Regions from separate parts of the Methylobacterium flocculans genome, predicted to be linked through region 2. Evidence: riboswitches for the same ligand, from Rfam matches in the RefSeq annotation. Region 2 holds a riboswitch; the other holds the start of a gene.
What was found. A riboswitch is a leader RNA that binds a small molecule or an ion and turns the genes downstream of it on or off. The one in region 2 is predicted to bind glycine.
Positions count from the first base shown of each region.

Region 1: linked by a shared signal. The riboswitch ahead of gcvT (glycine cleavage system aminomethyltransferase GcvT) and the one ahead of OF380_RS25795 (L,D-transpeptidase) in region 2 are both predicted to bind glycine.

Region 1 covers NZ_CP107532.1:5,581,211-5,597,126, forward strand. The annotation lists gene mtaB (tRNA (N(6)-L-threonylcarbamoyladenosine(37)-C(2))-methylthiotransferase MtaB) at 1-886, opposite strand, end outside; gene dapF (diaminopimelate epimerase) at 889-1,782, opposite strand; gene OF380_RS26520 (GyrI-like domain-containing protein) at 2,029-2,742, shown strand; gene OF380_RS26525 (methylated-DNA--[protein]-cysteine S-methyltransferase) at 2,750-3,262, opposite strand; gene OF380_RS26530 (right-handed parallel beta-helix repeat-containing protein) at 3,352-5,415, opposite strand; gene gcvP (aminomethyl-transferring glycine dehydrogenase) at 5,623-8,469, opposite strand; gene gcvH (glycine cleavage system protein GcvH) at 8,651-9,013, opposite strand; gene gcvT (glycine cleavage system aminomethyltransferase GcvT) at 9,043-10,173, opposite strand; glycine riboswitch at 10,327-10,441, opposite strand; gene OF380_RS26550 (endonuclease III domain-containing protein) at 10,586-11,377, shown strand; gene trpS (tryptophan--tRNA ligase) at 11,500-12,570, shown strand; gene tam (trans-aconitate 2-methyltransferase) at 12,617-13,399, shown strand; gene OF380_RS26565 (pyridoxamine 5'-phosphate oxidase family protein) at 13,411-14,064, opposite strand; gene ilvC (ketol-acid reductoisomerase) at 14,284-15,303, opposite strand; gene OF380_RS26575 (glutathione S-transferase family protein) at 15,469-15,916, opposite strand, start outside.
Region 2 covers NZ_CP107532.1:5,415,144-5,431,059, reverse strand. The annotation lists gene OF380_RS25855 (DUF2252 domain-containing protein) at 69-1,274, opposite strand; gene OF380_RS25850 (hypothetical protein) at 1,984-2,196, shown strand; gene OF380_RS25845 (helix-turn-helix domain-containing protein) at 2,425-2,799, shown strand; gene OF380_RS25840 (deoxyribodipyrimidine photo-lyase) at 3,355-4,731, shown strand; gene OF380_RS25835 (hypothetical protein) at 5,248-5,439, opposite strand; gene OF380_RS25830 (DUF3140 domain-containing protein) at 5,443-5,796, opposite strand; gene OF380_RS25825 (ferritin-like domain-containing protein) at 5,855-6,367, opposite strand; gene OF380_RS25820 (hypothetical protein) at 7,235-7,804, shown strand; gene OF380_RS25815 (sigma-70 family RNA polymerase sigma factor) at 8,119-8,820, shown strand; gene OF380_RS25810 (YciE/YciF ferroxidase family protein) at 8,911-9,447, opposite strand; gene OF380_RS25805 (hypothetical protein) at 9,830-10,048, shown strand; gene OF380_RS25800 (hypothetical protein) at 10,159-10,734, opposite strand; glycine riboswitch at 10,874-10,963, shown strand; gene OF380_RS25795 (L,D-transpeptidase) at 11,284-12,018, shown strand; gene OF380_RS25790 (trimeric intracellular cation channel family protein) at 12,074-12,703, shown strand; gene OF380_RS25785 (amidohydrolase) at 12,808-14,160, shown strand; gene OF380_RS25780 (DUF2798 domain-containing protein) at 14,411-14,662, shown strand; gene OF380_RS25775 (VOC family protein) at 14,734-15,057, shown strand; gene OF380_RS25770 (IS481 family transposase) at 14,995-15,916, opposite strand, start outside.

The sequences.
Region 1 (15,916 bases), 170 kb from region 2:
GAAAGCCCGCGATGAGGTCGGCCCCGACGACCGCGCCGGGGCGTGAGGCCCGCACGGCCTCGCAGAACCGGATCGCGTCCGCGCGGGTGTGACGCCGCTTCATTCGCTTCAGGATGAGGTCGTCCCCGGCCTGGAGCGAGAGATGGAGATGCGGCATCAGGCGCGGCTCGCCGGCGATCGCCTCCATCAGGGCCGCGTCGGCTTCGATGGAGTCGATGGAGGAGAGGCGCAGCCGCCCGAGTCCCGGCACCCGTGCGAGGATCGCCTGGACGAGGTGCCCGAGGCTTGCGCTCCCGGGAAGATCGCGGCCCCAGGCGGTGAGGTCGACGCCGGTAAGCACCACCTCGCAGCCGCCCGCCTCCACGATGCGGGCGACCTGATCGATCACGTCGGGCAGGGCGACGGAACGGGAATTGCCGCGCCCGAACGGGATGACGCAGAAGGTGCAGCGGTGGTCGCAGCCGTTCTGCACCGGCACGAAGGCTCGGGTCTGCCCGGCGATGCCGGAGATCCGGGTGGGGGCGGCCTGGCGCACCGCCATGATGTCGTCCACGCGAGCGCGGGCCTCGGGGGGGCTCGGCTCCGACCATGTCTCCGCCCGGCCCTTCGCGTCGTTGCCGACGAGGCGCGCAACCTCCGGCATCGCGGCGTAGGCGGCGGTCTCCACCTGCGCGCCGCACCCGGTCACCACGATCTCGGCCCCCGGCCGGGCGCGGGCGAGCCGGCGGATCGCCTTGCGGGCCTGGCGCCCGGCCTCCGCCGTCACCGCGCAGGTGTTGACGATGACGAGGTCGCGGCTTTCCGCCCCCGCCGTCGCATGCCCGCGCATCACCTCCGACTCGACGGTGTTGAGGCGACACCCGAAGGTCAGGGTCTCCACTGCCATGCTCAGGCCGAGCCTTCGGGTGAAAACATCTCCGGCGGGAAGTTGCCGTCCCATTCGAGCGCCACGGGGCCGGTCATCAGCACGTGGTCGTCGGCCCGCCACTCGATGACGAGGTCACCGCCGGGGAGATGCACCGTGGCCCCCCGCCCGATCATGCGTAGGCGCGAGGCCGCCACCACGGTGGCGCAGGCGGCGGTGCCGCAGGCCAGCGTCAGGCCGGCTCCGCGCTCCCAGACCCGGAGCTTGATCCTGTCGGGCGCGACCACCTGGGCGATCGAGATGTTGGCGCGTTCCGGAAAGATCGGGTGGTTCTCCAGCATCGGGCCGATGCGGGCGAGATCGTAGCTGTCGGGGTCGCGCTCGACGAAGAAGATCGCGTGCGGATTGCCCATGTTGACGACGCCGGGCGAGTGCAGCACCGGATCGTCGATGGGACCGACCTGCAGCTCGATCCGCCGCGTGTCCTGGAACGGCTCGGCCAGCGGGATCTCGTCCCAGGCGAGCTTCGGCCGGCCCATATCGACGGTGAAGGAGCGCTCGGCGACGCGCTTGACGCTGACCACGCCGCCCTGCGTCTCGAGGGTCAGCCGGCCGCTCTCCGCCGGGCGCGCCATGGCGGGGTCGTCGAGCATCGCGTAGGCGACGCAGCGGGTGCCGTTGCCGCAGGCGCCGGATTCGGAGCCGTCCGTATTGTAGATGCGCAGCGACGCGTCGGTTCCGGGCAGGCGCGGGTCGTGGATGACCATCAGCTGGTCGAAGGCCGAGCGCGGGTGCTCCGCGATGGCGCGTGCCTCTCCGGCCGCGACGCGGATGGCGGTGCCGCGCAGGTCCAGCACCACGATCTGGTTGCCGGCGCCGTGCATCTTCAGGAATCGTCGATGGGCAAGCTCGCTCATGCCGCCGTGTCTCTCGTCCTCGTCCTCGGGGGTTCCATCCTGCGGCCTATAGGCCAAAGCGACGGGGCGCGCACGGGGGCGGAGGGCGCGGCAACGTTGCAGAAGGGCCGCGCCGCGACACCATCGTGCGGGCCGGCACTCGGGACGCCTCGCCGGACGTCGCGGTCGCCACTACCTTGTGGCGATTCTCCGGGGTCGTCCGACACGACGGCAGCCGGGCCTCAGCGACCTTCCGGAGCCCGCCCCTTGACCCGCTCTCGTTCTCCGCTGCTCGCCGGTTGCCTCGCCCTCGCGGGGATCTGCGCCGCACTGCCCGTTCTCGCCCAGCCGGCCGCGCCGCCGGCCGCGACCAGCCCCCTGCCCACCACCACGAACCCCGACCCGAAGAACCCGGCCGTCCCGGATATCCCGGTCCCGGCGCAGGCGGGTGCGGCGCCCGTGGCCACACCGCCGGCCGGCTCCCGCCAGACCCTGGTGGCGACGCCGGGGGACGCCAACGACGTGGACGAGGTCTCGCTGCCCGCCAAGCCCGCCGCGATCCTGGCGGGCCGGGCGAAGTGGGAGGAGGCGGTGCCGAGCCTCAAGGCCGCCTTCCAGCGCATCGAGGCGGACCTCGCCAAGGCCGGCATCCAGGCCGTCGGCCGTCCGCTGGCGGTCTTCGCCAAGACCGACGACGACGGCTTTCAGTACGACGCCATGATCCCGATCGCGGCGATGCCCGATCCGAAGCCGGCGGACTCCGAGGGCCTGCGCTTCGGCACCACCCCGAGCGGGCGCGCCCTGCGCTTCCCGCACAAGGGCTCCTACGACGAGATCGACGGCACCTATGAGACCCTGACGGCTTATCTCGACGCCAAGGACGTGGTGGTGCAGGACCGCTTCATCGAGGAATACGTCACCGACCTGACCGACAAGGCCGACGAGAAGCTCGACGTGAACATCTACGCGCTCCCGAAGTAGGTCGCCCTCACGGCAGGGCGAGCTGTCCCGGCGGCGCAGCGCCCTGCCCGCGCTCCAGGGCGAGCAGGAAGCGCTTGGTCTCCAGGCCGCCGGCAAAGCCCGTGAGGGCGCCGGCGGCCCCGATCACACGATGGCAGGGCACGACGATCGGCAACGGGTTGACGCCGTTGGCCGCGCCCACGGCCCGGCTGGCCTTGGGCCGCCCGATGCGCCGGGCGAGTTCGCCGTAGGAGATCGTCTCCCCGGGTGGGATCTCCGTGAGGGCTTGCCAGACTTCGCGCTGGAACGGCGTGCCGCGCGGGTCGAGGGCGAGGTCGAACCGGGTCAGGCGGCCCGCGAAATAGGCATCGAGCTGCGATCGCGCCTGCCCGAAGGCGGTGTCGTCCCGGTGCCAGTCCGCGCCCGGCGTCACGGCGCCCTTGCCGGCCGGAAAGCCGATGCAGGCCAGGCGTTCGCCGGCCCCCGCGAGCACGAGGGGGCCGATGGGGCTGGGCAGGATCGTGTAGCGCGTTCCAGACATCTCGTTCTTCCGCTCCGCGAGCCTCACGATCGACACCGGGGCGGACGCGGTCCCGGCGACGGTATCGGGTCATGGGTCCGACACGGGCGTCAGGGGCGGGGTCGTGGATGGCCCGACGCGGGTAAGCCATCCGGATCCGCCGGCACCTCCGGTGCGCTGCGTCGGTCCATCTTGTCCAGCGGGAGATCCGGCAATCCGGGCAGACGGGCGAGGTCCACCGCGCGTGACCAGCTCGTGCCGGCGTCGGGAGTCAGGCCCATCGCCTCGAGGGTCCGGTTTCCACCCACCTGCTGCCGGCCGATATCCGCGTCCGGATTGATCTGCAGGAGGGTCGAGCCGAGGGTGACGTTGTCCTGGATCGCGTTGCGCTTGGCATGGGCCGGCTCGTCCGTGTTGAACGTCGCCAGGTCCGGGTACTGCGTGCGCCAGGCGGGCGAGCGGACCGGCATGGCGCGCAGATCGCGCTGTTCGTCGCTGTCCGGGCTCAGGACTGGAGGGGGCCCCCCCGGCCGCAGGGGCCAGGAGACGCCGCGCCCGTCGAGGAAGACACCGGGTTCCGATCGGATGAACGCGTTGCCGACGACGCTGTTGTCGCGCCCGCCTCCGATGAAGACCGGCTGCGGGACGCGCAGGAACAGGTTGCCTTCGACCCGGATCCCGCTCGCGCGATCGTCGAGATAGACGCCCTTCGTTTCGAATCCCCCTGCGGGTCGAAGATCGTGCAGGAAGTTGTTCCGGATGATCGTGCCCCGGGCCGTGATGTCCCGGCCCGTATAGATCGCGCCGGCATCGGAGGTTTCGTTGACGACGTCGGTCAGCTCGTTCAGCGCGATCAGATGATTGTTGCCCTTGAAACCGATCGCGATGTGCTGCGCATGGGCGACGACGTTCCCGACCGCCCGGGCTCCGACGCCTTCGAGGCGGATGCCGTACTTCTCGGTCCGGCCGAGGCGTGAGAAGCGGACGATCCGGTTGTCCTCGGCGAAGTTTTCCGAGGGTGTGAGGGTCTGGCGATCACCCCCGTCGAGGGTGACGCCGCCTTCGCCCGTATCCGCGATGAGCGAGCGGCGCACGCCCGAGCGGACGGATTTCTCGACGACGACCCCCCGGGCGCCCGCCCAGCGGATCCGGCAATCCGCGATGACGATGTCCCGGGAGCCTTCGATCGACACCGCATCGCCGCGAACCCGCTCCAGGGTCAGATGTTCGATCCGCAAATCGTGGGCGCCCACGATCCGGATGAGCCCCTCGGCGCGCGAAACCTCGACCGTGTTCGGGCCGGGCCGCCGAGGGATCAGGTAGACGATCCCGTCGGCGGGATCGCGCCACCATTCCCCCGGGCGATCGAGTTCCGCCAGGGCATGCGAGACGTAGAAGCGTGCGCCGGGGCGAAGGATGTCGCGCGGGCTGTCACGCAGCAGCAGCGTGTCGGCCCCGTCGTCGAGCGTCAGGGCGGGCAACTGTTCATAGGACCAGTCCGCCCCGAGATAGCCCGCCACCCAGAGGTCGGTCTCCTTCCTCCAGGCGGTCGCCTGCTGCGGGGTGATGCGCAGGGTGGTGTCGTTCGCCGCGGTCTCGGGCGGTCTGAGGGACGACCAGCCCGTATTCGGCCAGCGCGCCGGCGTGAGTGCGCCGTCGGCGTCGAAGATCTCGAGGCCGACCGGGGCGGCCACGACGCTGTGCACGCGCTTGACCTCGATGCTGGGCTCCAGGGCGGCGGCCTGCGGCAGGGCGAACGCGACGATCGCGCGCCGCTGGTCCGATGGTGCGCCGGACGGGACGGGGCGTTCGACGCGCCGGAGGGGGACGCTGCCGCTGATCCGTGCCGAGCCATCCTTGGGTCCGCGCAGGATCAGCGATGCGCCCGGTCGTCCGGCTCCCGCTTCGTCGATGCGGACCGGACGTTCCAAGCGATGAAGGCCGGATGCGAGTTCGATGACGATCGCATCGTGTCCGGCGCGCCGGAGGGCCGGAAGGCGCGCGATCGCGTCACCGAGCGTGGCGACGACGTGGCCGCTCCCCTGGCCCGCCCGGTGTGGGTCCACGCGAATGACGGTTTGCGCAGCGGCGGGGGACCAGACCGAGCCGAGGCAGACGAGAGGCGTGCCGACGAAGAGGACGATCGCTTTCATGCACTTGGAAGGCCGCGTCATCTTCAGGAGGCTCCGATCCCGCGCGAAACGAAAGCCCAACGCGACCCGTCCCGACAATGCATGCCGGCGCTCTCCCGGCGAGTCTCTCCGGTCAGGGTGTATTTTTTCTGCCGAAGCCAGGCGCCAGGCTCCCGGGTCGCGCGGCGATGCCCCGCCCCGGGGATCAGGGACCTGGTCCCCGGGGCGGGAGCGGTCGAGGCGCCGGCGCTACTCCGCCGCCTCGCTGTAGGAATCGACCGGCGGACAGGAGCAGACGAGGTTGCGGTCGCCGTAGGCGTTGTCGACCCGGTTGATCGGGGGCCAGTACTTGTCCATCCCGAGGCTGCCCGAGGGGAAGCAGGCGGCTTCCCGGGAATACGGTCGTTCCCAGGTCCCAACGAGGTCACGGACCGTGTGGGGGGCGTTCTTCAGCGGGTTGTTCGCCTTGTCGATCCGCCCCTCCTCGATGGCGCGGATCTCCTCGCGGATTGCGAGCATGGCGTCACAGAAGCGGTCGATCTCGCCCTTGGTCTCGGATTCGGTGGGCTCGATCATCAGGGTCCCGGCCACGGGCCAGGACATGGTCGGCGGGTGGAAGCCGCAATCGATCAGCCGCTTGGCGATGTCGTCCACGCTGACCCCTGCGCTCTTCTGGAAGGGCCGCACGTCGATGATGCATTCGTGGGCCACCCGCCCCTGCGCGCCGGAATACAGCACCGGAAAGGCCCCGTTCAGGCGGCTGGCGATGTAGTTGGCATTGAGGATGGCGATGCGGGTCGCCTGGGTCAGGCCGCGCCCGCCCATCAGCAGGACGTAGCTCCACGAGATCGGCAGGATCGAGGCCGAGCCGTAGGGGGCGGCCGAGACCGCGCCCGCCTCGCCGGTCTGCGGATCGGAGGGCAGGAACGGGATGAGGTGGGCCTTGACGCCGATCGGGCCCATGCCGGGGCCGCCGCCGCCATGGGGAATGCAGAAGGTCTTGTGCAGGTTGAGGTGGCTGACATCGGCACCGATGTCGCCCGGCCGCGCCAGACCCACCAGGGCGTTGAGGTTGGCGCCGTCGAGATAGACCTGTCCGCCATGGCCGTGGACGATGTCGCAGATCTCGCGGACCTGAACCTCGAACACCCCGTGGGTCGACGGATAGGTGATCATGCAGGCGGCGAGGTTTTCGGCGTGCTGCTCGGCCTTCTTGCGGAAGTCGGCGAGGTCCACGTTGCCCTGCGCGTCGGCACCGACCACCACCACGCTCATGCCGCACATCTGGGCCGAGGCCGGGTTGGTGCCGTGGGCCGAGGAGGGGATGAGGCAGACGGTGCGGTGCGTCTCCCCCCGCGACAGGTGATAGGCGCGGATGGCGAGGAGCCCGGCATATTCCCCCTGCGCGCCCGAATTCGGCTGCATCGAGATCGCGTCGTAGCCGGTGATCGCGCAGAGCTTTTCGGAGAGGTCGCCGATCAGCGCGTGATAGCCCTGCGCCTGATCCACCGGCACGAAGGGGTGGATCTCCGCGAATTCCGGCCAGGAGATCGGCAGCATCTCGGCGGTGGCGTTGAGCTTCATGGTGCAGGAGCCGAGCGGGATCATCGCCCGGTCCAGCGCGAGGTCGCGGTCCGCGAGGCGGCGCATGTAGCGCGTCATCTCGCTCTCGGCCCGGTTCATGTGGAAGATCGGGTGGGTGAGGTAATCCGAGGTGCGCACCAGGCTCTCGGGCAGGCGGGGCTCGGGCCAGGCCTCGTCATAGGCCAGATCCACCCCGCCGAAGGCGCGCCACACGGCCTGGAGAATGTCCGGCCGGGTGCGCTCGTCCACCGTGATGCCGATGCGGTCGCCGCCGACCTTGCGCAGGTTGACGCCGTTGGCGACCGCCTGGGCGAGGATCACACCCTGGAACGCGCCGACCCGGACCGTGATGGTGTCGAAGAAGTGCTCCGGCTCCACCGTGAAGCCCAGGGCTTCCAGGCCGGCGGCGAGGCGCACCGCGTCGCGGTGGACGCGGGCCGCGATGGCGCGCAGCCCGCGCGGGCCGTGGAACACGGCGTACATGCTGGCAATGACCGCGAGCAGCACCTGCGCGGTGCAAATGTTCGAGGTCGCCTTCTCGCGGCGGATATGCTGCTCGCGGGTCTGGAGCGCGAGGCGGTAGGCCCGGTTGCCGCGGGCATCCACCGAGACCCCGACGAGGCGACCCGGCAGGGTGCGCTTGTGGGCGTCGCGCGTGGCCATGTAGGCGGCGTGCGGGCCGCCATAGCCCATCGGCACGCCGTAGCGCTGCATCGAGCCGATGGCGATGTCGGCGCCCATCTCGCCGGGCGAGGTCAGGAGGGTCAGCGCCAGCGGGTCGGCCGCGACGACGGCGACGGCGCCCGCCGCGTGCAGGGCCGCGATGGGCTGGGTCAGGTCGGAGATCCCGCCGCAGACGCCGGGATACTGGAAGATCGCGCCGAACACGGCGCCCGGATCGAGATCCGTGGCAGGGTCGCCGACCACGATCTCCCAGCCGAGGGGGGCGGCGCGGGTGCGCAGCACCGCGATGGTCTGGGGCAGACACTCGGCATCGACGAAGAAGGCGGATCGGCCGTTGCGGGCGATGCGCTGGGCCATGCCCATGGCTTCGGCCGCCGCCGTCGCCTCGTCGAGCAGCGACGCGTTGGCGATGTCGAGGCCGGTGAGATCGCAGACCAGGGTCTGGAAGTTCAGGAGCGCCTCGAGGCGACCCTGGCTGATTTCGGGCTGGTAGGGCGAGTAGGCGGTGTACCAAGCCGGGTTCTCGAAGATGTTGCGCTGGATCACCGGCGGCATCGTGGTGCCGTGATAGCCCTGGCCGATCAGCGAGACGAGGAGCCGGTTCCGGTCGGCGATGCCCCGCATGTGCTCGATCACCCGGCGCTCGGTCATGGCGGCTCCGAAGTCGAGGCGCTCCTCCTGCCGGATGTCCGCCGGCAGGGTCTCGTCCATGAGGGCGTGCAGGCTGTCGGCGCCCAAGACGCCGAGCATCGCGTCGATCTCCTGCGTCGTCGGGCCGATATGGCGGCGGTTGGCGAAGTCGTAGGGGTCGTAGCGGTCGTGGGGCATGGGGGCCTCGAATGTCGCTGTTGCGGAAATGAGGGCGCGTTTCCCTGCCCCTTGCGGAGAGGGATTGAGGATGGGGGTCGTCGGGTGACCCTCACGCTTCGAAGGCCGGCGGAGCCACCCCCACCTCCGCCTCCTCCCCACAGGGGAAGGAGGGCGCGTTCCGGGGATCGATTCGTTGGCGCTACTTCGCGAACGCGGCGTAGGCCGCCTCGTCCATCAGGTCGTCGAGGCTTGCCGGGTCGTCGAGGCGCAGGCGGTAGAGCCAGCCGGCGCCCTGCGGGTCGGCGCCGACGCTGGACGGGTCGGCCACCGCCGCCGCATTGACCTCGGTGACCTCGCCGGAGACCGGCGCGTAGACGTCGGAGGCCGCCTTCACCGACTCGACCACCGCCGCCGCCTCGCCCTTGGTCAGCTTTGCACCGACCTTCGGCAACTCGATGAAGACGAGGTCGCCGAGCTGTTCGGCGGCATGGGTGGTGATGCCCACCGTAGCGACGTCACCTGCGCAGTCGAGCCACTCGTGCTCGTCCGTGAACTTCCGCATCGATCTCTCCTGGTTGTTGGCAGTACGGCTCAGGCGCGCTTGAAGCCCGCTGGAACGAAGGGCAGCGCCGCGACCGTGAGGGCAAGGCGCTTGCCGCGCACCTCCGCGAACACGCGGGTGCCGCGTGTCGCGAGCGCGCTCGGCAGGGTGCCCATGGCGATGGGAGCCCCGAGGCTCGGCCCGAAGCCGCCCGAGGTGACCTGCCCGATCGCCGCGCCGGTCTCGTCGGCGAAGAGCGGCGCGCCCGCCCGCACGGGGGCCGGACCCTCGGGCCGCAGGCCGACGCGGCGGTGGGCCGGGCCGGTCTCCAGGGCGTCGAGGATACGCGCGGCCCCGGGGAAGCCGCCGGCGCGGGCCCCGCCCCGCCTGCGTACGGCCGGGATCGCCCAGGACAGCCCGGCCTCCACCGGGTCGGTCCCGACATCGATGTCGTTGCCGTGCAGGCAGAGGCCCGCTTCCAGGCGCAGGGAATCGCGGGCGCCCAGCCCGATCGGCAGCACGGCGGGATCGGCGAGCAGCGCCTCGGCCAAGGCCTCGGCCCGGTCCTCGGGCACGGAGATCTCGAAGCCGTCCTCGCCGGTATAGCCCGAGCGAGTGACGAGGGCGGGGGCCCCGGCGAGATCCAAAGCCCGCACGTCCATGAAGCGCATGGCGGCGACCTCCGGCGCGAGGCGGGCCAGGACCGCCTCGGACCCCGGCCCCTGCAGGGCGATGAGGGCACGGTTCAGCACGGTCACCGTGCAAACCTCGGAGAGGTGCGCCCGCAGATAGGCCTCGTCGGCGACCTTGTTGGCGGCGTTGACCACGAGGAGGAGGCTGTCGCCCCAGTGCGAGACCATGAGGTCGTCACGAATGCCGCCGGACGCATCGAGGAGCAGTCCGTAGCGCTGGCGTCCCGGCTTCAGGCCGAGCACGTCGATGGGCAGGAGTGTTTCGAGGGCGCGGGCCGCGTCGGCGATGTCGCCCGAGCGCGGCGTCAGGCGGATCTGCCCCATATGCGAGACGTCGAACAGGCCGGCTTCGGCCCGCGTGTGCAGGTGCTCCTTGAGCAGGCCCGCCGGGTATTGCACCGGCATGGCATAGCCCGCGAAGGGGACCATGCGGGCACCGAGGCGCAGGTGGAGCGCGTGCAGGGGCGTGCGGGCAACATCAGGGGACATCGGATCACTCCACGACAAAGGGCGCCGGACGCGCATACGAGCGTTTCCGGTTGCCCCCATCTGTCACGGGTACCTGAGAGCTTCTCCCGAGCCGCCGGAGCGGTTCGGGATTTCTCCTTCGGTGGACGCCGTCAGGCGCCTCTCTCCAGATTGTCCAGCGGTACGGTGATTGTGCCTGAGAGTTTCCGGGGGTGGTTGCTCCGTCGGCGCCATGGCTCAAAAGATTCGAACGCGAAACTCTCGGCCTGGGCTCTCCCGTATCGCCTTTGCTGACCCAGTCAGGGTTTCACATTGCACTGCATCACGCAAGACATGCGAGGGCGAGGCGGCGTGACGCTCGCGCAAATCCGTCACCCGTGGCGGTCTCCGACCGGTTCGGGGAACCGAGCGACGGGGCGCGGATTCCGTCCCTATGCCGATCGCATCCGGGCACGACCTCGCCGGCCCCCGCCCCCGCCGGACCCGTTCCACGAAGGCCGAGCCGGCCCTCGCTGATCCCGCCCTGTCCGACAAGGCGCTGGCGATCCATGCGCGTCTGTGTCCGGTCTACGACTGCCCGATCCCGTATTTCCACAGCCTCGATCCGTTGAGCGAACTCGTCTCCTCGCTGCTCTCGCACCGGACCCGAAACGCGGAATCCGGTCGCGCCTTCAAGGCGCTGCGGGCCCGTTATCCCGACTGGGAGGCGATGCTGGCCGCTCCCGTCTCCGAGGTCGAGGCGACGATCGCGGGCGTGACCTGGCCCGAATTGAAGGCGCCGCGCCTGCAGGCGATCCTCGGCGCCGTGCGGGCGCGCCACGGCGCCCTCACCCTCGACTTCCTGCGCGACCTCGCCGTTGACGAGGCCCGCGCCTGGCTTGAGGCGATCCCCGGGGTTGGGCCGAAGACCAGCGCGGCGGTGCTGTCCTTCAGCGTGCTGCGGATGCCGGCCCTGCCGGTGGACAGTCACCACCACCGGGTGGCGCAACGCACCGGGCTGATCGGTTCCCGGGTCGATGTCGGGCCTTCGCACCCGATCCTGCGGGCGCAGCTTCCCGACGACTGGAGCGCACAGGCGCTCTACGACAATCACGAAGTGCTGATGCTGCACGGGCAGCAGGTCTGCCATCATCGCAATCCGGCCTGCGGCCGGTGTGTGCTGCTCGACCTTTGCCCCGAGGGACAGGCCCGGATGGGGGCGGGCGGAGCGATCCGCGAACCGTGATGGGGGCATCGGGCTGCAGGACGCCTTGACCGGTCCCGGCGCGGCGTCCAGAAACCGGCGCTTGGCCGAGCCGCGTTGCGTCGGCGGCCGCCTCACCCCAATCCGCACGAGGACCCCGCGCGATGACCGCGTTCAAGGAACTGGTGTTCTCGGGCGTACAGCCGACCGGGAACCTGCATCTCGGCAACTATCTCGGTGCGATCAAGCGATTCGTCGAGATGCAGGCGCGCGATGCGCAGTGCCTGTACTGCGTCGTCGACATGCACGCGATCACCCTGTGGCAGGATCCCGCTGCCCTGCGGGGGCAGATCCGCGAGGTGACCGCCGCCTTCCTCGCCGCCGGCATCGATCCGAAGCGCTCGATCGTCTTCAACCAGAGCCAGGTGCCCCAGCACGCGGAGCTCGCCTGGATCTTCAACTGCGTCGCCCGCCTCGGCTGGCTGAACCGCATGACGCAGTTCAAGGACAAGGCCGGCAAGGACCGCGAGAACGCGTCCATCGGGCTCTACGCCTATCCCGTGCTGATGGCCGCCGACATCCTCGCCTATCGCGCCACCCACGTGCCGGTGGGCGAGGACCAGAAGCAGCACCTCGAACTGACCCGCGACATCGCCCAGAAGTTCAACAACGACTTCGCCGAGTCGATCGCCGCCCATGGGCACGACGCGGGTGCGGGGTTCTTTCCCGTCACGGAGCCGCTGATCGGCGGCCCGGCGGCGCGCGTCATGTCCCTGCGCGACGGCACCAAGAAGATGTCGAAGTCGGATGCCTCCGACAATTCGCGCATCAACCTCACCGACGACGCCGACGCCATCGCCGCCAAGGTGCGCAAGGCCAAGACCGACCCGGACGCCCTCCCCTCCGAGGTGGCGGGCCTCGCCGGACGGCCCGAAGCCGACAACCTCGTCGGCATCTTCGCGGCCCTGAAGGACGTGTCGCGCGAGGACGTGCTGCGCGATTACGGCGGCGCGCAGTTCTCCGCCTTCAAGGGCGCCCTCGTGGAACTGGCCGTCGAGACCCTGGCGCCGCTGGGATCCGAGATGAAGCGCCTCGTGGCCGACCCGGCCGAGATCGACGCGGTTCTGGCCGACGGCGCCGAGCGCGCCGAGGCCATCGCGGCCCCGACCCTGGACGCCGTGAAGGACATCGTGGGTTTCGTCCGGCGCGGGCCGCGCCTGCGGCCCGTACCCTGACGCGGACGAGCCTGGCATCGGACGGGGACAGAGCGCGGAGATTTCGATGACCGACTGGAACCCCGCCCTCTACACCCGCTTCGAGGACGAGCGCACCCGACCGGCGGCCGAGCTTCTTGCCCGGGTTCCCCTCGAGGCACCGTGCCTCGCCTACGATCTCGGCTGCGGCCCGGGCAATTCCACCGCCCTGATCGCCGCCCGTTTTCCCAAAGCGGAGGTGATCGGCCTCGACACGTCACCGGCCATGCTGGAAAGCGCGCGCAGCCGCCTGCCCGACCTCACCTTTGCGCAGGCCGACGCGGCGACCTGGCAGCCGGACCGTGCACCGGACCTGATCTACGCCAACGCGGTCCTGCAATGGCTTCCCGACCATCCGGTGCTGCTGCCCCGGCTCTTCGGCCTCCTGGCGCCCGGCGGCGTGCTCGCCGTGCAGATGCCCGACAACCTCGCCGAGCCGTCGCACCGCCTGATGCGCGAGGTGGCGCGGACCGGTCCCTGGGCCGGGGCGATCGGCGATCCCGCATTGGCCGGCCGGCTCGGGCGCATGCTGGATCCGGGGGGTTATTACGACGTGCTGGCGCCGCTCGCCGCCGAGGTGGATGTCTGGCGTACGGCCTATCACCACCGGATGGCGGATGCGGCCGCCATCGTCGAATGGGTCCGCGCCACGGGATTGCGGCCCTTCCTCGACCCGCTGACGCCCGACGCGCAAGCCGCGTTCCTCGCCGCCTATACGGCCGCGATCGAGGACGCGTATCCGCCCCGCCATGACGGAAGGCGCCTGCTCGCCTTCCCGCGGGTCTTCATCGTCGCGCGACGGGCGGGCTAGCGCGTCGCGGCTCAACTCTCGCCGCGCGCGACCCGGGCCTCGTACTCGGCCAGGTCGAGCTGACCTTCCTTGGCGACGCGGGCCTTATCCTCATCGGAGATCACGTCGCCCACCATGTCGAGGCGCTTCCAGAGGGCGAGCGGCGTCTCCTTCTCGGGCCGGGGCACATACTTGTTCTGCGCCACCTTCTGGTACTTGTGGATGTAGCGCGGGCAATTGACCCAGGCCTTGGTGACCTCGACGCGCACGAGGTACTTCGCCTCGGTGTACTCGGCCATCAGGGGATCGTCGCGCAGCATCCGGGCATGGCCCTGAATGCGGACCCGGTGCGGGGTCTCGAAGTCGATGAACAGCAGGCCGACCTTGGACTGCCCCTCGATGTTGCCCATCGAGTACCACATGCCGTTGCCGTCCAGCCCCGGGAACACGAGCGTGTTGGCGTCGAGCACCTTCACGAAGCCGGTGCTGCCGCCCTTGTAGGAGACGGTGGGCATGCCGTCGGGGTCGACGGTGGAGAGGAAGAACATGTCCCGGCTGCCGATGAAGGCGGCCTCGTCCTTGCCGATCTCGTCATGGACCCAGCCGGTATCCAGCCGCTCGGCGAGCTTGACGGTGTTGTACTCTTCCTGGAGCGCGCGATGCGCGTCGTAGTAGAGCGATGCCATGGGTGTCCTCCGCGTTTCGGCTGCTCTCAGGTGGGCGGCCGTTGCGGAGCATGATCGCGGGAAATCTGGTGAAGCACAACAGTGGGCGGGCTCCTTCGTCCCCATGACGAAGGTGACATGGCCCGCTGTCGCGCACGAAAAAGCCGGCGCCGCTCCCGCGACACCGGCTTCCTCCGCGACGTGCAGCCGAGCAAAGCCCGGCTGCATCATCCCAAAACGTCAGTTCTTAGCCTTGTCGACCAGGGCCTTCTCGGAGATCCACGGCATCATGCCGCGCAGCTTGGCGCCGACTTCCTCGATCGGATGGGCGGCGAGCTTGGCGCGGGTGGCCTTGAACGAGGTCTGGCCGACCTTGTTCTCCAGCATCCAGTCGCGGGTGAATTTACCCGACTGGATGTCGTTCAGGACGCGCTTCATCTCGGCCTTCGTCTCCGGCGTCACGATGCGCGGGCCGGTGACGTACTCGCCGTACTCGGCGGTGTTCGAGATCGAGTAGTTCATGTTGGCGATGCCGCCCTCGTAGATGAGGTCGACGATGAGCTTCACCTCGTGCAAGCACTCGAAATAGGCCATCTCGGGGGCATAGCCGCCCTCGACCAGGGTCTCGAAGCCGGCCTTGATGAGCTCGACGAGGCCGCCGCAGAGCACGGCCTGCTCGCCGAACAGGTCGGTCTCGCACTCTTCCTTGAAGGTGGTCTCGATGATGCCGGCGCGGCCGCCGCCATTCGCCGAGGCGTAGGAGAGGCCGAGGTCGTGGGCGTTGCCGGAAGCGTCCTGCGCGATGGCGATCAGGGTCGGCACGCCGCCGCCCTTGAGGTACTCGCCGCGCACGGTGTGGCCGGGCCCCTTCGGGGCGACCATGAGCACGTCGAGGTCCTTGCGGGGCTCGATGAGGTTGAAGTGCACGTTGAGGCCGTGGGCGAACAGGAGGGCGGCGCCCTGCTTCATGTTCGGCTCCAGGGACTCCTTGTAGATGTCGCCCTGCAGCTCGTCGGGGGTGAGCATCATGACGACGTCGGCCTGCTTGGCGGCGTCGGCCACGTTCATCACCGTGAAGCCCTCGTGCTCCGCCTTCTTGGCGGTGGCCGAGCCCTCGCGAAGCGCGATGACGATGCCCTGCACGCCGGAATCGCGCAGGTTGAGCGCGTGGGCGTGGCCCTGGCTGCCGTAGCCGACGATGACGACCTTCTTGCCCTTGATCAGGTTCAGGTCGGCGTCACGATCGTAATAGACCCGCATGGCGGTACCTTCTCTTTTCTCTCGATTGAGCATGAGTGCGCTCCGGCGCCCTCATCTGAAACGACATCCGCGCGGCCGTGCGATCCGCGCGCTTTTAGCGAGGCGATCCCCTTGACGGAAGGGGCATTGTCGCATGCCTCGTTGTTTGCCCCCGGCCTCTGCGGCTCAGGCCGGCAGCTTCAGGCCCTCGCGGGCGAAGACCGCCTGTACGGCGGGCCGCGCGGCCATGGCCCGGGCATGCGCCGTCCAGGCGGGGAAGCGCTCCGCCATGTCGAAACCCAGCGTCGGGCCGCGGCCCCAGATCCAGAACAGCAGCAGGTAGGGATCGGCGACGCTGTAGTGTTCGCCGACGGCCCAGCCGCCGTTCGAGAGCTTGACCTCGGTCATCGTGAAGAGGTCGCCGCAGGACTCGACGCCCTTGGCCTGGATGCCGGGATAAGCCGATTCGTCGCCCGTGTAGCGCTCGGCCCGGCGGATATGCGCGTAGGCGATGTGGTGGCCGGTGGAGAGCCAGCCCAGCCACTCGTCGACCCGGGCCTGGTCGCGCGGCTCCTGCGGCCAAAGGCCGGCCTGCGGGTGGGTGCGCGCGATATGGCGCAGGATCGCGGTGTTC
Region 2 (15,916 bases):
CCGTCGGGCCCACCCTGGCGCCTTCCTCATCCTCCAGGGTTCTGGCGCCGCAATCGGGCGGAGCGACCTCAGGCGGCTAGTTTTCCGTCGTAACGGCGGCAGTGCTGCAGGTAGCCGACCTCATGGCGACCGGCGAGCTCCACCACGCTCGACCACAGCCAGGAGGGAGCCTTATCGCCGTCGTCCCTGCCCGACAGGACCTCCGAACGCCAGCCGGAGCGGGTCGCCTCGTCCATCTGCCGGCCATGCGCCGTACCAACCACGTAGGCGAGGTAGTGCGCGGCCCGGATGGCCTCCTCCCGCCCGAACTGCGCGACGTCGAGCTTGAGGTCCTGCGGAGCGAGTTCGCGCATCACCACCGGCCTGCCCAGGAGGTGCAAGGCCAGCATGCGGTCGCCGAGGTTCGGCGAGAGAGCGCGGGCGCCGGCCACCACACGCTCGGCGGGGTCCGCCGGCATCTCGGCGCCGCGGGCGGCGGGAGCGGCGGCCTCGACGGCTTCCTTGAGATCGACGAGCGCCAGCCTTCGCTTGGTGCCGGGCTCATCGATCCGCACCAAGGCCGCATGGCGCAGGAAGCCGAGCGAGGAGCAGCCCTTCATCCAGTAGGCGGCATCGACGAGGCGAACGTCGGTACGGCCACCGCCGAGGCCGGAGGGGTTCAGGAGGCGGCGCACCGCTTCCTGGCCGAAAAGGGCATCGAGGGCGGTGCGTTCCTCGCCGCTGAGCGCCCAGAACTTGCGCCCAAGCGGGATCCGGGGCTCGACGTCCTTCAGGCGCTCGCGCGCGAGGTGCTTCCAATGCCGTCCGAGGGCACGGCGGCGCACGGTGCGCACGACGTCCGGCTCGGGCGGAGGCTCGTCCGAGCCGGGCCCGCCCAGGCCCGATGCGTAGCCGCGCACCATCTCCTCCAGCATCCTGGCGGTGACGACTCCCGGAAGGTCCGAGCCGCGCGCCGCGCTGGCCAGCGACAGGCCGAGCCGAACGAGGTCGTGCGTCGGGTTCCCGATGACGGTCTGGTCGAGGTCGCGCACCTGGATGGCGACGTGCCCTTCGGCATCGGCGAGAGGACCCAGGTTGCCAAGGTGGCAGTCTCCGCAGATCCAGACCGGCGGGCCCTCGGGCAGGGTGCCGCGTGGCAGGCCGTCGAGCCACTCGTAGAACTTGAGGGTATTGCCGCGGACGTAGGCATGGGCGGACCGGGCCATCTTCAGGGTTCGTTGCCGCTCAAGCACCGCCGCGCGTTCCTCGGAGCCGAAGGTTCGGGTCTCGGGCATTCACCACCTTACGCACGCACGGCTGCGGCACCGTCCTGGCCGCTCTCTTCAACGCACGAGAACAGGTGGGCAACGTGCGTTGTTTCGTCCTCGGCAAGGATTAACCGGACAGGTAGCGCGTGCGGCATGCATGCGGAGGCGGACGTGCTGTCCCGCCCTATGTCGGCGGCAACATCGGTTCGTTCGGCATACGGCCATCACGAACGACGCCGCCAACATGATCCAGCAGACCCACATCGAGGTCCATAGTGCCCTTCCGGCGTGGGAGGGCTCTTCCAAGGTCCCGCACAGGGTACGCAAGGGCCGGCGCGCACCCGTCCATGCCGCACCGGAACTCGCCGCCGAGAATGCCTGCAGGCTCGGGCCGCGGCTGTCGGCCTGCCACGGCATCACTGAGGGCTTCCCCGAGGTGAACTCCCGACACCGGGTTCGCCGGCTTCACGGTATTGACCAGGGGGCCGTCCCTCGCTGAGCGCGGCACCGCCTCCGTCGCGCGATAGCCAGCCGCCGGTCGGGATGGCATGGCTCCGCGCAGCCAGAGCCGCCCTTGTGATGTACGGCCGACGCTAACTGGAGCCAGGGTGCGTCTCCAGAGAACTCGCCATTGTGCCGCCATTGGCGAGCGAACCGTTGAAGGTTGCTACGGCGCATGTGATTATAGCGGAACCGATATATCTAGGAATCCCTGACAAGCGCCACGAGCCTGGACGTGAAGGAAGTGGCGTTCGTGAACAGGGCAGCCGAGAAGGCGTTCGACGCCCTGCCTCCGGAGGTGCTCGAACGTGCCGAGACGGCATTGTCGGTACTGCAGAAAGGGGGCTCCCTGCCGAGAGGCGAGTACGAGGCCCTACGAGGCCGCACCTTGGCCGGCGTCACTGAGATCAAGCTGCCTTGGAACACGGACGAGTACAGGGTCTATTAGGTCGTCGAGTTCGACGAAGTCATATTCGTCCTGGACGCCGGGATGAAGAAGTCACCGAGGGGAGGTCAGATCCCCCAGGAGCAGGTCGAAAGATTGGAGGCAAGGCTCGCGAAGGCACGTGAGGCATATCTACAGAACAAGAACCTTTTCATCCGCCGTTTCAGCGAGAGAAGGACCAACCGCGGGGAAGACGCGGCAACCGTGACGCCAATCCCAGGGAGATGAGCGATGTCGACCACAACGATGGATGACGAAGAGTCCGGACCCGTCATCGGCAGCGGGGATTTCCTGGCTGACCGAGGTTACAACGAAACCGGAAGCCTACGACTCAGGATTTTGATGGCGAACGAGATCGCCCTTATCGCCGAGGCGCGTGGCCTTACGCAAAAGGATGTCGCCTCCCGGACAGGTCTATCTCAATCCGACGTTTCACGGATCGTCAATCGTCTCGTCCGGGACTTCTCGACGGACAGGCTCATGCGGGCACTGACGAGCTTGGGCAAGGACGTGCGCATCGCATGGTCGGACGCCAAGCATCACGAGGGCAGCATCGTCGTGGATGCGTCCGACAGTCCCGAAGAGGAGCGTGCCTACGCGTTGTGAGGTACTCCGACGAGGCCGGCGTGGCACACGCCGTCCTGAAGGCATCGTGAAGGAAGCGCGCCGTAGTGCGATCCGGGCGTACGGAGCCGTGTGAAGGCGCCCCGATGCCATGGGACGCACTGCCGTGGCTCGGGGGTCTCGGTTAGGTGACGCTGGGGCGGGCGCTGCCGCCGTTCCGTTCGAGTCCGAACCCGAGCGCATTGATCTCCGCCGGCATCTCGGCGGAACAGGCCGAGGCGGCGAGGCGGCGCAAGAGGTTGGCCACTCGTGCCCGAGCAGCAGCGCGGAGCGCCTCTTTCGGCCACCGTGAAAGGAATCCCTGGTCTTCCTTCGCCGACGTACAAGCGCGTCCGGAGGCAAGGGCGGAACGTGAGACGGGTCGCGGTCAACGAACCCGAGGTCTAACCCGACCCGCTACTCGTTTCGTATCCTTCACGGGTTGCCGAACCGCCTTGGTTGCACGCCAAGGCCTCTCTGGCCACGGCGTTGGCCGCCCTATGTCGGCGGTAGCACCTGTTCGCTCGGCATCCGGCCATCACGAAAGACGTCGCCAGCATGATCCAGCCGACCCGCCTCAAGGTACTGAACGACCGACCTGCCCGGGAAGGCGCCTCCTACGTCCTGTACTGGATGGGCCTGTCGCAGCGCGCCAGGTATAATCACGCACTGGAATACGCGATTGCGGAAGCCAACCGCTTCGGGCTGCCGGTACTGGTTTGCTACGGCATCGCCGAGGGCATACCCGAGGCGAACGCCCGGCACTGGGCCTTCCTGCTGGAAGGGCTGGCCGAGGTTGGGCCGGCTTTGCGGGAACGTGGCATCGCCTTCGTGGTGCGCCGTCAGCCGCCGGTCGAGACCGCGCTCCTCTACGCGGCGGAGGCCGCGCTCATCGTGTGCGACCGCAATTACCAGAAGCCGGTCCGGCGCTTCTATGCCGACTTCGCCGAGCGCTCGTCGTGCCGCGTGGTGCAGGTCGAGGGCGAGGTTGTCGTGCCCGTCGAGACCGCCTCGCCCAAGCACGAGATCGCGGCACGCACGCTTCGTCCGAAGCTGCGCCGGCTCCTGCCCGAGTACCTCGTGCCGCTGCGGGAGGAGCCGGTCACCCACCGGGCCGACCACCTCAGTTATGAGAGCACCCTGGACCTCTCCGACGTGCCGAGGCTCGTCGGAACGCTCAAGGCCGACCAGAGCGTCCGGCCCGTGCGACGGTTCAGGGGTGGGGCGACGCAAGCCGAGGCGACCTTGAACCACTACCTGGACGCCCGCTTCCGGAACTACGCCACGGTTCGGGGAAGGCCGGAAGCCGGCGCAGCCTCGCACATGAGCCCCTACCTGCACTACGGCCAGATCTCGCCCGTTGCCCTCGCGCTCAGGGTGCAGGCCGCCGCGACCGGCGGCGAGGACGACAAGGCCGCCTACCTGGAGGAGCTCATCGTCCGACGAGAGCTCGCGATGAACCACATCTTCTACGAACCAAATTACGACTCTTACGAGGCCGCGCCGGCCTGGGCGCGCAAGACCCTCGACGCGCACCGGAGCGACCCGCGGCCCTACCTCTACACACCCGAGCAGTTCGAACGTGGCGAGACGCACGACCGCTACTGGAACGCGGCGATGATGGAGATGCGCGAGACGGGCTACATGCACAACCACATGCGCATGTACTGGGGCAAGAAGATCGTGGAGTGGTCGGCCTTGCCCGAGGAGGCGTTCGAGACGGCGCTACGGCTCAACAACAAGTATTTCATCGACGGGCGCGACGCGAACTCCTTCACGAACGTGACCTGGCTGTTCGGCTTGCACGACCGGCCCTGGGGTCCGCGTCCGGTCTACGGCAACGTTCGCAGCCTGGGCGCCGCGACGCTCAAGAAGTTCGACGCCGACGGCTACGTGCGTGAGGTCGAGCGCTTGGCCGCCATGGAACGAACCTAAAGCAGGCCTCGATTAGGTCGCGGCAAGGCAGGCCTTGCGCTTGGTCGTCTGTGAACAGCGTGCATCCACTCGGGACCTTATGGATCTAGGTACGGGCATCTACGCCCTTGGGCATAACCGCAAGGCTTCGGCAAGACTGGTCCGTTTTCGGACCATTTGGCTTTGTGATATCCAGAAAGCGCTACTTATCGAGGACTACGGATGGCCACGTCACACAAAGCACAGATTGCTCCCACGGTTAACTCAAAGGCCTGGAAAACTTTCGTTGCGGATGCGATGGCCAAACACCCGGATAGACGCTCCAATGCCGAACGCGAGGCGGTCGCCGTAGCTATGGCAATGCACGAAGCTGGGAAAGCTCAGAAACATTAAGGCTGCGCGGCGAGTTCTAGCTCGCTCGCCCAGGGTGCATACGCGCTTGAGGACCTAAACACCCTGCAAAACGGATCAACTCCTCGCGTCACCGTTCTCTACCAAGCCTCTGCATAAGAGCACTTCAGGTGCCGAGAGGCACCCTTAGGCTCCCAGGGCAGCCCCGAAGGCATTCAACGCAGCTTGCCCAGCCGATCCGGCGTCCTCGGAAGTGGCGTAGGATTCCGGCGAGACCCGGACGGACACGCCGTCGGCATCGGTCAGGTGCCAACGGAAGCGCTCATGCATCTCGCCGCATGCCTCCACCGTGACGGCTACGGGCGTCGGATCATCCATCGGTCAGGTTTCCTTCATCGGGTCATGGCCCCAGTTCATCAGCGACAGCCGCCAGGGGGAGTTCTCGACCGCGTCCTTGTCCTTCGGGCCGCCCTGCTTCAGGTGTCGGTGAACGTAACCCACGACCTTGCGCATATGTCCGTAGTCCTCGTCCGACAGCTCGGACTTCTTCCTGTGCAGCATCTCGACGATGCGCCGGCCCTCCTCGTGGCCGGTCGCCTCGCCGGCGCCGTCCTTCTTCTGGCCGACCGACTGGCTGGCCTCGCCCTTGAGGTGCTTCTCCAAGGTCGAGGCAGTCATGTTCACGACCTCCTTGAACGCCTTGTAGGTCGCCTCGTTGTCATCCGTTTCGGCCATCGCGCACCTTCCGGTCGAAGTGAGGGCGACCCCGGCGAGGCCGCCCCGAGAACCATCCTCAGCTATCGGCCTTCGCACCGCTGAGTGTGAGGTCGAGGTAGGTCTTGGTGACGGGCTCGATCAGCGCCGCGATCTCCTCGGCGACCTTCGCCTCATCCTCGGCCGCCGTGTGGAAGGCCGACACCTGATCGACCTTGCCGGCCCGCTCCGCGATGACGGCCAGGGACCGGTAGGCGGCGACTTGGTCGTACTGGTGGGCGTAGCCTGCGTAGAGGTTCTTCAGGGTCTCGTCCTGGGCGATGGCATGGACCGCGGCGCCGATGGAGCCGGCGACGCTGGTGACCGTCTCCTTCAGCGTGGAGGAGCTCTCGCCCACGTCGGCCAACGCCTTGTCCAGGCGTACGATCTGCGCCTTCGTTGCCTCGACATGGCGGCGCAGGACGGCGGCGTAGTCAGGGTAGCGTTCCAGACCGGAAAGCTGGCGTTCCATCTGTTCCAAGCCCTGCTTCTCTAACGCGCGCGTGTTCCGCAGAGCGCCCGCGTAGACGGCGCCGATGTCCGTAGCAGCCATTCGTTTCCTACTTCGTGTCAGTGCGTTGTCCGGGCGCCAACGTGGGTGCGATACTGACGTTCCATAGGGCACCTGCGACCGAAGTGCTGCGGGATGCTTGGGCGCCGCTCGAAACGCGACCACCTGGTCACTATTGCGGCCAAGCTGAGCTTGGCATGGTGGCGAGGCCGCCAGTATGCCAGGTAAGACCTCTCGCAGACCCCGAGCCTGGGCTTGCACCTCGGCGAAAGGCAGCCGGGGTCCTGAACGGCCATCGCCTTCGCACGTTGAGGGGAGCACCTCCGCGAGGATCCGCGTGCCTGTCGCGACGATCCCTCCGGACAGGCGAGGGCCCGTGCATGTGCGACAAGGAGCGGGCATGACCGATCTCGCCATATACGGAGCAGCCTTTGCTCGCGCCGTCGCCGCTGCCTGACCGAACGCTCCGGCGGTCCTCTGCCACGATGATGCCGACGGCCTGTCGGCAGGCGCCATCCTCGCTCGTGCCTTCGCCCGGACAGGCCATAGGCCTGCCCACGTCCGAATCATCGGGCGCGGCGAGTCGGCATGGTCCCCCTTGGTGCGCGATGAACTCGCAAGGCTTGCGCCTGGATGCCTCGTGGTGACCGACCTCGGCGTCCAGGCAGGCACCATCCTGCCCGGCATCCCGACCGTTCTCGTGGACCACCACGTGCCGCGTGGGATGCCGAGCGCGTCCGAGGCCGTGGTCATCAGTGGACACGGCGACGTTCCGCTCCGACATCAAGCCTGCTCGCCTATGCGTGCGCGTCGGCCCTGTGCGATCCCGGCGACCTGGCTTGGCTCGCCGGGATCGGGCTCGTCGGGGACCTCGGCGAACGTGGGGCGAACGCCAGCTTCCCGGAAATCATGGACCCACTTCGCAAGGAGCACACGGCCAAGGCGCTGCGCGAGGTGGTAAGCCTCGTCAATGCGCCCCGGCGCTCCGCCTCCGGCGATGCGGCGCCGGCCTTGCGCCTGCTCATGCGCGCGGAACGCCCCGCCGACATCGTGTCAGGCAAGGACCCCGATGCGCATGCGCTGCACGCGGCGCGTGCCGAGGTGAAGACGGCCCTGGACGCCGCCCGCTCCGTCGCGCCCCTCTTCGCCGGCCCGGTGGCGCTGATACGCTGCGACTCGCCGTGCCAGATCCACCCGCTCGTCGCGCAATCCTGGACCCACCGTCTGCGCAAGCAGGTGGTGATCGGAGCCAACGCGGGGTTTCGTGACGGCTTCGTCCACTTCGCAGCGCGCAGCGCCAGCGTGCCGGACCTCATCGAATTCCTGGGAAATCGCGCGCCTGATTTGGGACCCGACGACCAATTCGCACAGGGGCATCGCCGCGCAACCGGCGGCCAGGTTCGGGTCGAGACCTGGAACCGCTTCGCCTCGCAACTCGGCTTCGGGACGGAGGCACTGGTCCACGAAGCGGAAGCCTAGACGGCCATAGCTGTCCTCAGGATCGCTCCGGGATCCCTTCGCTGCCCTATCGGAAGGGTTGCCGGAATGGCCGAAGGCCCGTCCGGCATTGAAGGTCCGAAGGGACGTGAGCGCGGGAACGAACGCAAGGCAAACGGCGAGCGCGACGATGCCACCCTTCAGACCTTTCCAGCCACGTGAAGCCACGTGACGCCCTTCGATGGACAGGACGTACGCAGCCGGGGATGCTCGGCGTCACGGCTTCCCGCGTCCTCTTGCATGTACGGTAGGATGTCGTTCACCAAATCCACGCCAGAATATGAGCCACGCCCTGAATGCCTTCCGACGCCATGACTCTACCCGCCGAAGCGAAGCGCCATGATCCGGTCCTGCCCCTTGCCGTGCGCATGCACCTGGGACTGCAGCTCCAGGCCCTATATGGACCACCACCGGAACTGGACGAGGCCGAACCGATCCAAGCGCTGCTACGCCAACTCGACGCGGTGTTGGCCTCGCAAGGCGAAGCGTTGTCCGCCGAGATCCGGGCCGGGATGACAGCCCAGATGCCGGGGTTGCTGCGTTTTGCGTTGTCGCTCACCAAGGACCGTAGCCGGGCGGAGGACCTCGTTCAGGAAACCCTGATGCGGGGCTGGCGAAGCCGGCATACCTACCAGCCGGGCACCAACCTGGGCGCTTGGCTGACGATGATCCTGCGCAACACCTTCTACACCTACCATCGCAGGCGGACATACGAGGTCGAGGATCCGGACGATAGGCATGCAGGATCCATGACCATCGCGCCTTCGCAGGAGGACGGCCTCCACCTGCAGGACATGCAAGCCGCCTTGGCGCAGCTTTCCGCCGAGCATCGAGAGACGCTGGTGCTGATCGTCCTGAACGACCTCAGCTATGAGGAGGCCGCCGTGGCGATGGGTTGCAAGGTCGGGACGGTCAAGAGCCGCGTGTCGCGGGCGCGCGAGAGGCTGACGCACATCCTCGGCCTTGAAGGCGTGGGATGGGAACGCCACGATCCGTAGCGATGACCCTCCAGTCCCGTCGAGGTGTCCCGCAAATCGAAGGGGGCGCCGTTCACGGCGCCCCGCAGTGATCGAGTTTAAGTGCCTCGATCAGGCGCCCTTGGCCTTGCCCTTGCCAGTGGCCTGCGCCTCCCCCTCGGACCCTTCCACGTTGATGCGCTCGGCGATCTGCGAGAGCAGCTCGTCCGTCTTCTTCTCCTCCTGCAGCGTTTCGTCGAGAAGCTTGGCGGCGTCCTCGTAGCCGAGTTGGCTCGCCCAGGTCTTGAGCGTCCCGTAGCGGGCGATCTCGTAGTGCTCCACCGCCTGGGCGCAGCCGACCAGGACGGCATCGGCCGCCGGGCTGTCACCGAAGTCCTCAAGGTCCTCCTCCATCTCGGAGGTAAGTCCCTGCATGGCCTCGCAGGTCTTGCCGCGGGCCGGCTTGCCGATGATCTCGAAGACCTGCTGGAGCCGCTCCACCTGGTGGGCGCTCTCCTCGGCGTGGGTCTCGAACGCCTGGCGCAACTCGTCGTGCTCGGCGGCCTTGGCTGACTTCTTGAGCGCCTTCACGGATTGCCGCTCGGCGTAATAGACATCCTTCAAGGTCTCGTAGAAGGCGTCGTTCAATGTCTTCGGCTTCGTGGCCATGGGTATGCTCTCCGATGTCATCGCCACTGCGCGCCACGGCGCAGCTTGGCGAGTGCGAAGAACGCGCGAGCACTCCGCTAGGTCCGGATCTTTCGACACCTTTTGGATAAGGGTGTGACCCGATTGACGGGCCAAGTTTGAAGCGATTCCTCTTCAGGGTTAGATGGCTACCGGCAGCCTGAACGCCATCTGCGAACATCCAAAAGCCTGGGTTGAACTTGCGGTCTTGTAAGCGGGCGACGCGCTGGTGTGGCGCCGCCGACGTCGCGGATGTTCTCGGTTGACGGCGCGAGCACGATTACTCCCCGACACTTTGTGAATTTGCCCCCGCTCCTTATATCGACGTTTGGCAGGAACGCTTTCTCAAGCGTTAGGAAGTGTCATGACGCTCTCGAAGCTCATTGCCGAGAAGGCAGAGGGAATCCGGCAGGTCGGTGCGCGCGCCCTGGAGGAGGCAAGGCGGGCGGGTGTCCCCGCCTACTATATGGACCGCTCCCTTGGCGACGGCGTCATCCGCGAGATGCCCGACGGTACGCGCGAGCGTATCCAACGTCATGAAGGCGAGGAGGTCGTTGTCGAATCCTACGGACGAAAGTTCTGAGGATCAGGGATCCGTCGCGGTCTGCACCATTCCTGGTGGTCATTACGGTTCAGGCAAATCGAGCTTCTACCGGGCGCTGGCACCACCGGGAGAGTTCCTGAACGCAGACGTCATCGAGTATCTTCCGCGTGGAAACCTCGTCCTTCAGGGCTGGGAGGAACGCGGCCTTCCCTGGGTTTGAGGGTGGATGCCGTCAGGTCCAGGGCATAACCGTACCCGTCCGCCCGCTGCACGAGGCGGACATGCCGATGGCCGATGCCTTGGATCGTTCCGGAATCGGTCGTGACGTTGAAGCTGCCGGAGGCGCGCACCGCCACGCGCCAAGCGTGGATTCCGGCCTTCTTGCCGGTCGGGACATCCGCACGGACCATGTCGCCTGTGGCGAAGCCATACACCCGCTTCTTCCGCATCAGGTACCGGCGCGGAAGACCGTGCGCCGTCAGACGGGTGCGCTGGTAGGCGCCCCGCCCCGTCGCCTTGACGACGAGGGTCGGGCGTTGCCAGCCGCTGACGCCCTCCGTCCGTCCCACGCAGGCGGCGTCGAGGGCGTGGGCCTTCGGGACGCCGAACCGCGTCCGGTTCCACTTGGTCCGGCCGCCCGTCGATGCCTCCACCGGGAGGCCGGACGCCACTAGCGCATCGTGCAGGGCGTAGCGCGTCGCGTTCATCAGCCCCGTACGAGGCAAGGCGCTCGGATCTCCCATCCGGGGGCTTGCGGATGGCAGCCGGGGGAACCGGGGTGCCTCAACGCACATATATGATTGCAAGCTAACGAATTAACTGGCACCTCCCATGATAGGGCGGTATACGAAAAGCCAAGTTAGTCGTCGACGAGCGGGAGAGAGCCGGTGCGAACCGGCCGCCGAAGGAGCAACCGCCCCGGAAACTCTCAGGCACCCGGACCGCACGTCGTTCAACACTCTGGAAAGCGGAGCGTCAGCTCCCGCCGATGGTGTAAGTCGCGACCTCGCCCGAGGCTGCGTCGAAACTCTCAGGCCGATGACAGAGGGGGCTCGCATGCACGACGCGTGCGTAGTGACCTTGGAGGCCTGCGCGAAGATGTCCCCATAGCCTGAAGTCCGCGAGCCGCCCGGCTCCCGCCCTCGCCCAACCTGCGCACCGGCTAGCTCATCCCAAGAGCTTCGATGACGACGCACGCGGCATGGTCCGCGCGGCGCGGTCGAGCATGCCTGAGGCGACGCAGGCCATCGAACCCTCAACCTGGATGCCATCCGATGTTGGCCACCCGCCGAAGCCTCCTTCTGGCCGCCGCCGTTCTCGTGCCCGGCCGCGCGCAGGCGTTCTTCTGGGACACCGAGCCCGAACCTCCCGCGGCCCCTGCGCCGGTCGATCCCGCCTCAAACCGGGATGCCTGGTTCATCGGCGTGATCCCGGACGAGCCCTTCAACGTTCCTAAGGTCGACCTGGCGCTTGTCCCCCCGGAGTTCCGCAAGCAGCTCGTGGACTATGATGGACCGGAGTGGGCCGGGACCCTCGTCATCGACACCCACGACCGCTTTCTCTACCTCGTGCGCGAGGGCCGGACCGCGATCCGCTATGGCATAGGGGTGGGCCGGGCTGGGTTCACCTGGTCAGGCACCGCAGTGATCAAGCGGAAGGCGAAGTGGCCGGGTTGGCGTCCGACGGCGGACATGCTGAAGCGTCGCCCCAACATCCCGCGGTACGTCGAGCCGGGCGTCGACAACCCGCTCGGGTGCCGCGCTCTCTACCTCTACCAGGGCGACAAGGACACACTCTACCGGATCCACGGCACCAACGAGCCCTGGACGGTCGGCGGCACGGATTCCTCCGGATGCATCCGCCTTCTGAACGAGGACATCTACGATCTCTACGGACGTGTTCCGCTCGGCACCACCGTCGTCGTGAAGACCTCGATGCCCGAGGTGATGGTGCAGCGGGAGTGGGACGGCCACCCGCGGTCCGACAACCAAGTCCTCCTTTTCGAATGAGAGCGCGATGCGAATGCACCCGCTGGAACCATCCCTCCCGTTGAGACGATAGATGATGTTCGAGACTGCAACCGCGACCCTGGACTGGCTCGGCGTCATCGTCTTCACGGTCGCCGGTGCCCTCGTGGCGTCGCGTAAGGAGATGGACTTCGTCGGCTTCGCCGTCCTTGGCACCGTGACCGGCGTCGGGGGCGGAACGCTTCGGGACCTGCTTCTCGGGTTGCCGGTGTTCTGGACGCAGCGGCCAGCCTACCTGCTGGCGTGCCTCGTCGTCTCCCTTGCCGTGTTCTTCGTCGCTCACATCCCGCAATCCCGATACCGCTACCTGGTACGGCTCGATGCCCTGGGCTTGGCGCTGTTCGCGGTGGCCGGTGCCGAGAAGGCATTGGAGGCCGGTGCGAGTGCCCTGGTGGCCGTCGTCATGGGGGTAGTGACCGCCACCTTCGGCGGCCTGCTGCGCGACCTTCTCGGAGGCGACAGCCCGAAGATCCTCAGCCGTGAGATCTATGCATCGGCTGCCGGGGTCGGAGCAGCCACCTTCGTGTTCCTGACGCTCCTTGAGGCGCCTCGTGAGCTCGCGCTCGGCGTCGGCTTCCTCTTTGCCTTGCTCCTCAGGGGTGCATCGCTTCGCTTCGAGTGGACGCTCCCGCGTTATCGCCCCCGCCCCGGCGTCCCCTACAACTGAACATGCCTGACCTTACCGCGTTTGGTTCGATTCGAGGCGCCTCTCGCAACCTACGCATCGTCGAACGACCGCTTCGCTCGGATCGGCCTGAAGGAAGAACCAAGATGGTACTCCGGAATCTTCCCTGCGGGCTGACTCTGGCCGCGTTCGTCTCGCTCTCGACCCCTTCCGGCGCCGCGTTTGCGCAGGCCAATCCGAAGGCGTTGCCCGGGCCGACGGACGAGCAACTCACGAAGCTCAAGGGCATCTACGAGGATCTCCACGCCAACCCCGAATTGTCGATGCAGGAGAAGCGCACCGCCGGCATCGCCGCGAAATGGCTCAAGGATCAGGGTTTCGAGATTACCGAGGGCGTGGGCGGCACGGGCGTCGTCGGCATCCTGCGCAACGGCGATGGCCCGACCGTGCTTCTGCGTGCCGACATGGACGGCCTGCCGATGAAGGAGAACACCGGTCTTCCCTACGCCAGCACGAAGAAGGGGACCGATTCGGCGTCCGGCCGGGAAACGGCCATCGCCCATTCATGCGGACACGATCTGCACGTGACCTGGCTGATGGGCGCGACGCAGATCCTGTCCGCCAACAGGGACAGGTGGCACGGCACCGTCATGGCCGTGTTCCAGCCGGGCGAGGAGATCGGCGAGGGCGCAAAGGCCATGGTCGACGATGGCATGGTGAAGCGCTTCCCCAAGCCGGTCGTCACCCTGGGGCAGCACGTGTTGCCGTTCCCCGCCGGACAGGTGCGCCTCGCCAGCGGCCCGGTGCTTTCCCGGAGCGACAGCCTGAAGGTGACCTTGTACGGGCGCGGCGGGCACGGCTCCGGTCCAGAATCCACCATCGATCCGGTGGTGATGGCCGCCGCCACGGTGATGCGGCTCCAGACCATCGTCTCGCGCGAGGTCTCGATGAGCGACAGCGCCGTGGTCACGGTCGGGTCGATGCAGGCCGGGTCGAGCGCGAACATCATCCCCGACGAGGCCCAGCTTCAGCTGAACGTCCGGACCTACGACGACGCGGTGCGGGACAAGGTGCTCGCGTCGATCAAGCGGGTCGTCGACGGGGAGGCCTCCATCTCCGGCGCCCCGAAGCCGCCACTCCTCACGATGCTCGGACAGTTCCCCCTGACGGTGAACGACGAGGACGCGACGGCCAAGGTGACCGAGGCCCTCAAGCAGCGTCTGGGGGCCGACACGGTGCAGCCCGCCAGCAGCGCGAACGCCAGCGAGGACTTCACCGTTTTTGCCCGCGCCTGGGACGTACCGTCCGTGTTTTGGTTCGTTGGCGGGACCGATCCGAAGCTTTACGCCGAGGCGGAGAAGAGCGGAACCGTGAATGCGCTTCCCGCGAACCACTCGCCCGAATACGCCCCGGTGCTGACCCCGACTTTGCGGACCGGGGTCGAGACCATGCTCGCCGCCGCCGGTCACTGGTTGGTGCCCGCCGCCCCGAAGCCCTGAGCAGTCGACGGGACCGTCGATGACCCGCTCCCCTCGGACGAGCCATCGACGTCTTCGGGGTTGACGGTTTGAACAGCCAAGCTTAATCTTCGAACGTCGAAAAGATTCAGGCCGGTGAGGTTAGTCCGGCCCTCGCGAAAGCGGGAAAAGTCGCCTTGTGCGGACCCACGGCATCACCCCCACCCCGGGGATGGTGCAATGCTGGGCGCGGCGCCTCGTCATTCTCCATCCTTCAGGATGAGAGAACGACATGCACGATTCGAAGACCCTCCTCCTCGCCCAGGTCCTGATCACCTTCATGATGGCCGGGGCCATGTCCGGCATCATGTCCATGATCACCCTGGGCCCGACTACCGAGTGGCTTCACGCCTGGCCGAAGCAGTTCCTCATCGCGTGGCCCATCGCCTTCCTGCTGACGCTGGTTGTCAGTCGGATCGCCTTCGGCATCTCCGCACGCCTCATGGGTCGACGCACCGTCCGGCCTGGCGCCCGGAGCGCCTGAAGCGCGGGAGTGCCGGAATGCCGGAATGCTGGCCTTCCACTGTCATGAACACCAATTCAGAGGATCGACGAATGCCCGTTGAAACGCCGGCGGCGGTAAGCCCTGCCCGCATCGGCCACGTGAACCTATCGGTTACCGAACTCCCACGTTCGCTCGCCTTCTACCGGGACCTACTCGGGATGAAGATGACGAAGCTGCTCGGCGAGGCGGTGTTCCTGTCCTTCGGCGGCTACCATCACGACCTATGTATCAACACATGGCGCGGCGCAGGCGGAACGCCGAGTCCGAAGGACGCGACCGGCCTCCATCATTTCGCGATCACCTACAGCGACCTAGGTGTCGTTGCCCAGAAGGTTGTTCAGCCTTTGCCAGGGTGTCTGTCGGCTGAGGGCTGAGTGGGTTCGATTGGTGTTGTAGTGGTCGATCCAGGGGCTCATGGCCTGTGTCCGGTCGGCGGACGAGGCGTAGGGCACGGCGTAGATCCATTCACGCAGCGAGGTCTGGATGAAGCACTCGGCCTTGCCGTTGGTGCGCGGCGTGTAGGGCCTGGTCCGGACGTGTCGCAGGCCGGCCTCGGCGAGGAGATCGCGGAAGGCATGGCTGCAGTAGGCCGAGCCGTTGTCGCTCATCACGCGCTCGACGGTGACGCCATGTCGGGCGAAGAACGCCAGCGCCTCACTCATGAAGGTGATGGCGCTCTGCTTGGTCTCGTCGGGCAGAACGGCCGTGTAGGCGAGGCGCGAGGCATCGTCGATGGCCACATGCAGGGCCTCCCAGCCGATGCCGCGCCGGCCGTCGCGCCGGTTGCCGGTGATGCGGTGACCGACGCCGTCGATCCGACCGAGCTTCTTCGTGTCGATGTGGATGAGTTCGCCCGGCCTCTCGCGCTGATAGCGGATGACCGGCGGCCGAACTTCGAGCGCGCTCAGCCGGCCGAGACCGAGACCGCGCAGGACCCTGCCGACGGTGGAGCGTGGAAGCGCGAGGCGTTCGGCGATGGCCTGACCCGTCAGCCGCGTGCGCCGCAGAGCCTCGACCTGCATGCGGATCGCGGGCGTGACACGCACCGTTGGCCGGAGGGGGGCCGAGCTTCTGTCGCGAAGGGCCCCCACGCCGCCCGTCCGAAAACGGGCCAGCCACTTGTAGGCCGAGCGCTCGCTGATGCCAGCAGACTGTGCCGCCTCGGCCACGCGCCAGCCGTCGACCAGGATCCGGTTCACCAGAAGGGCTCGACCATGAACCGTCATACGGGCA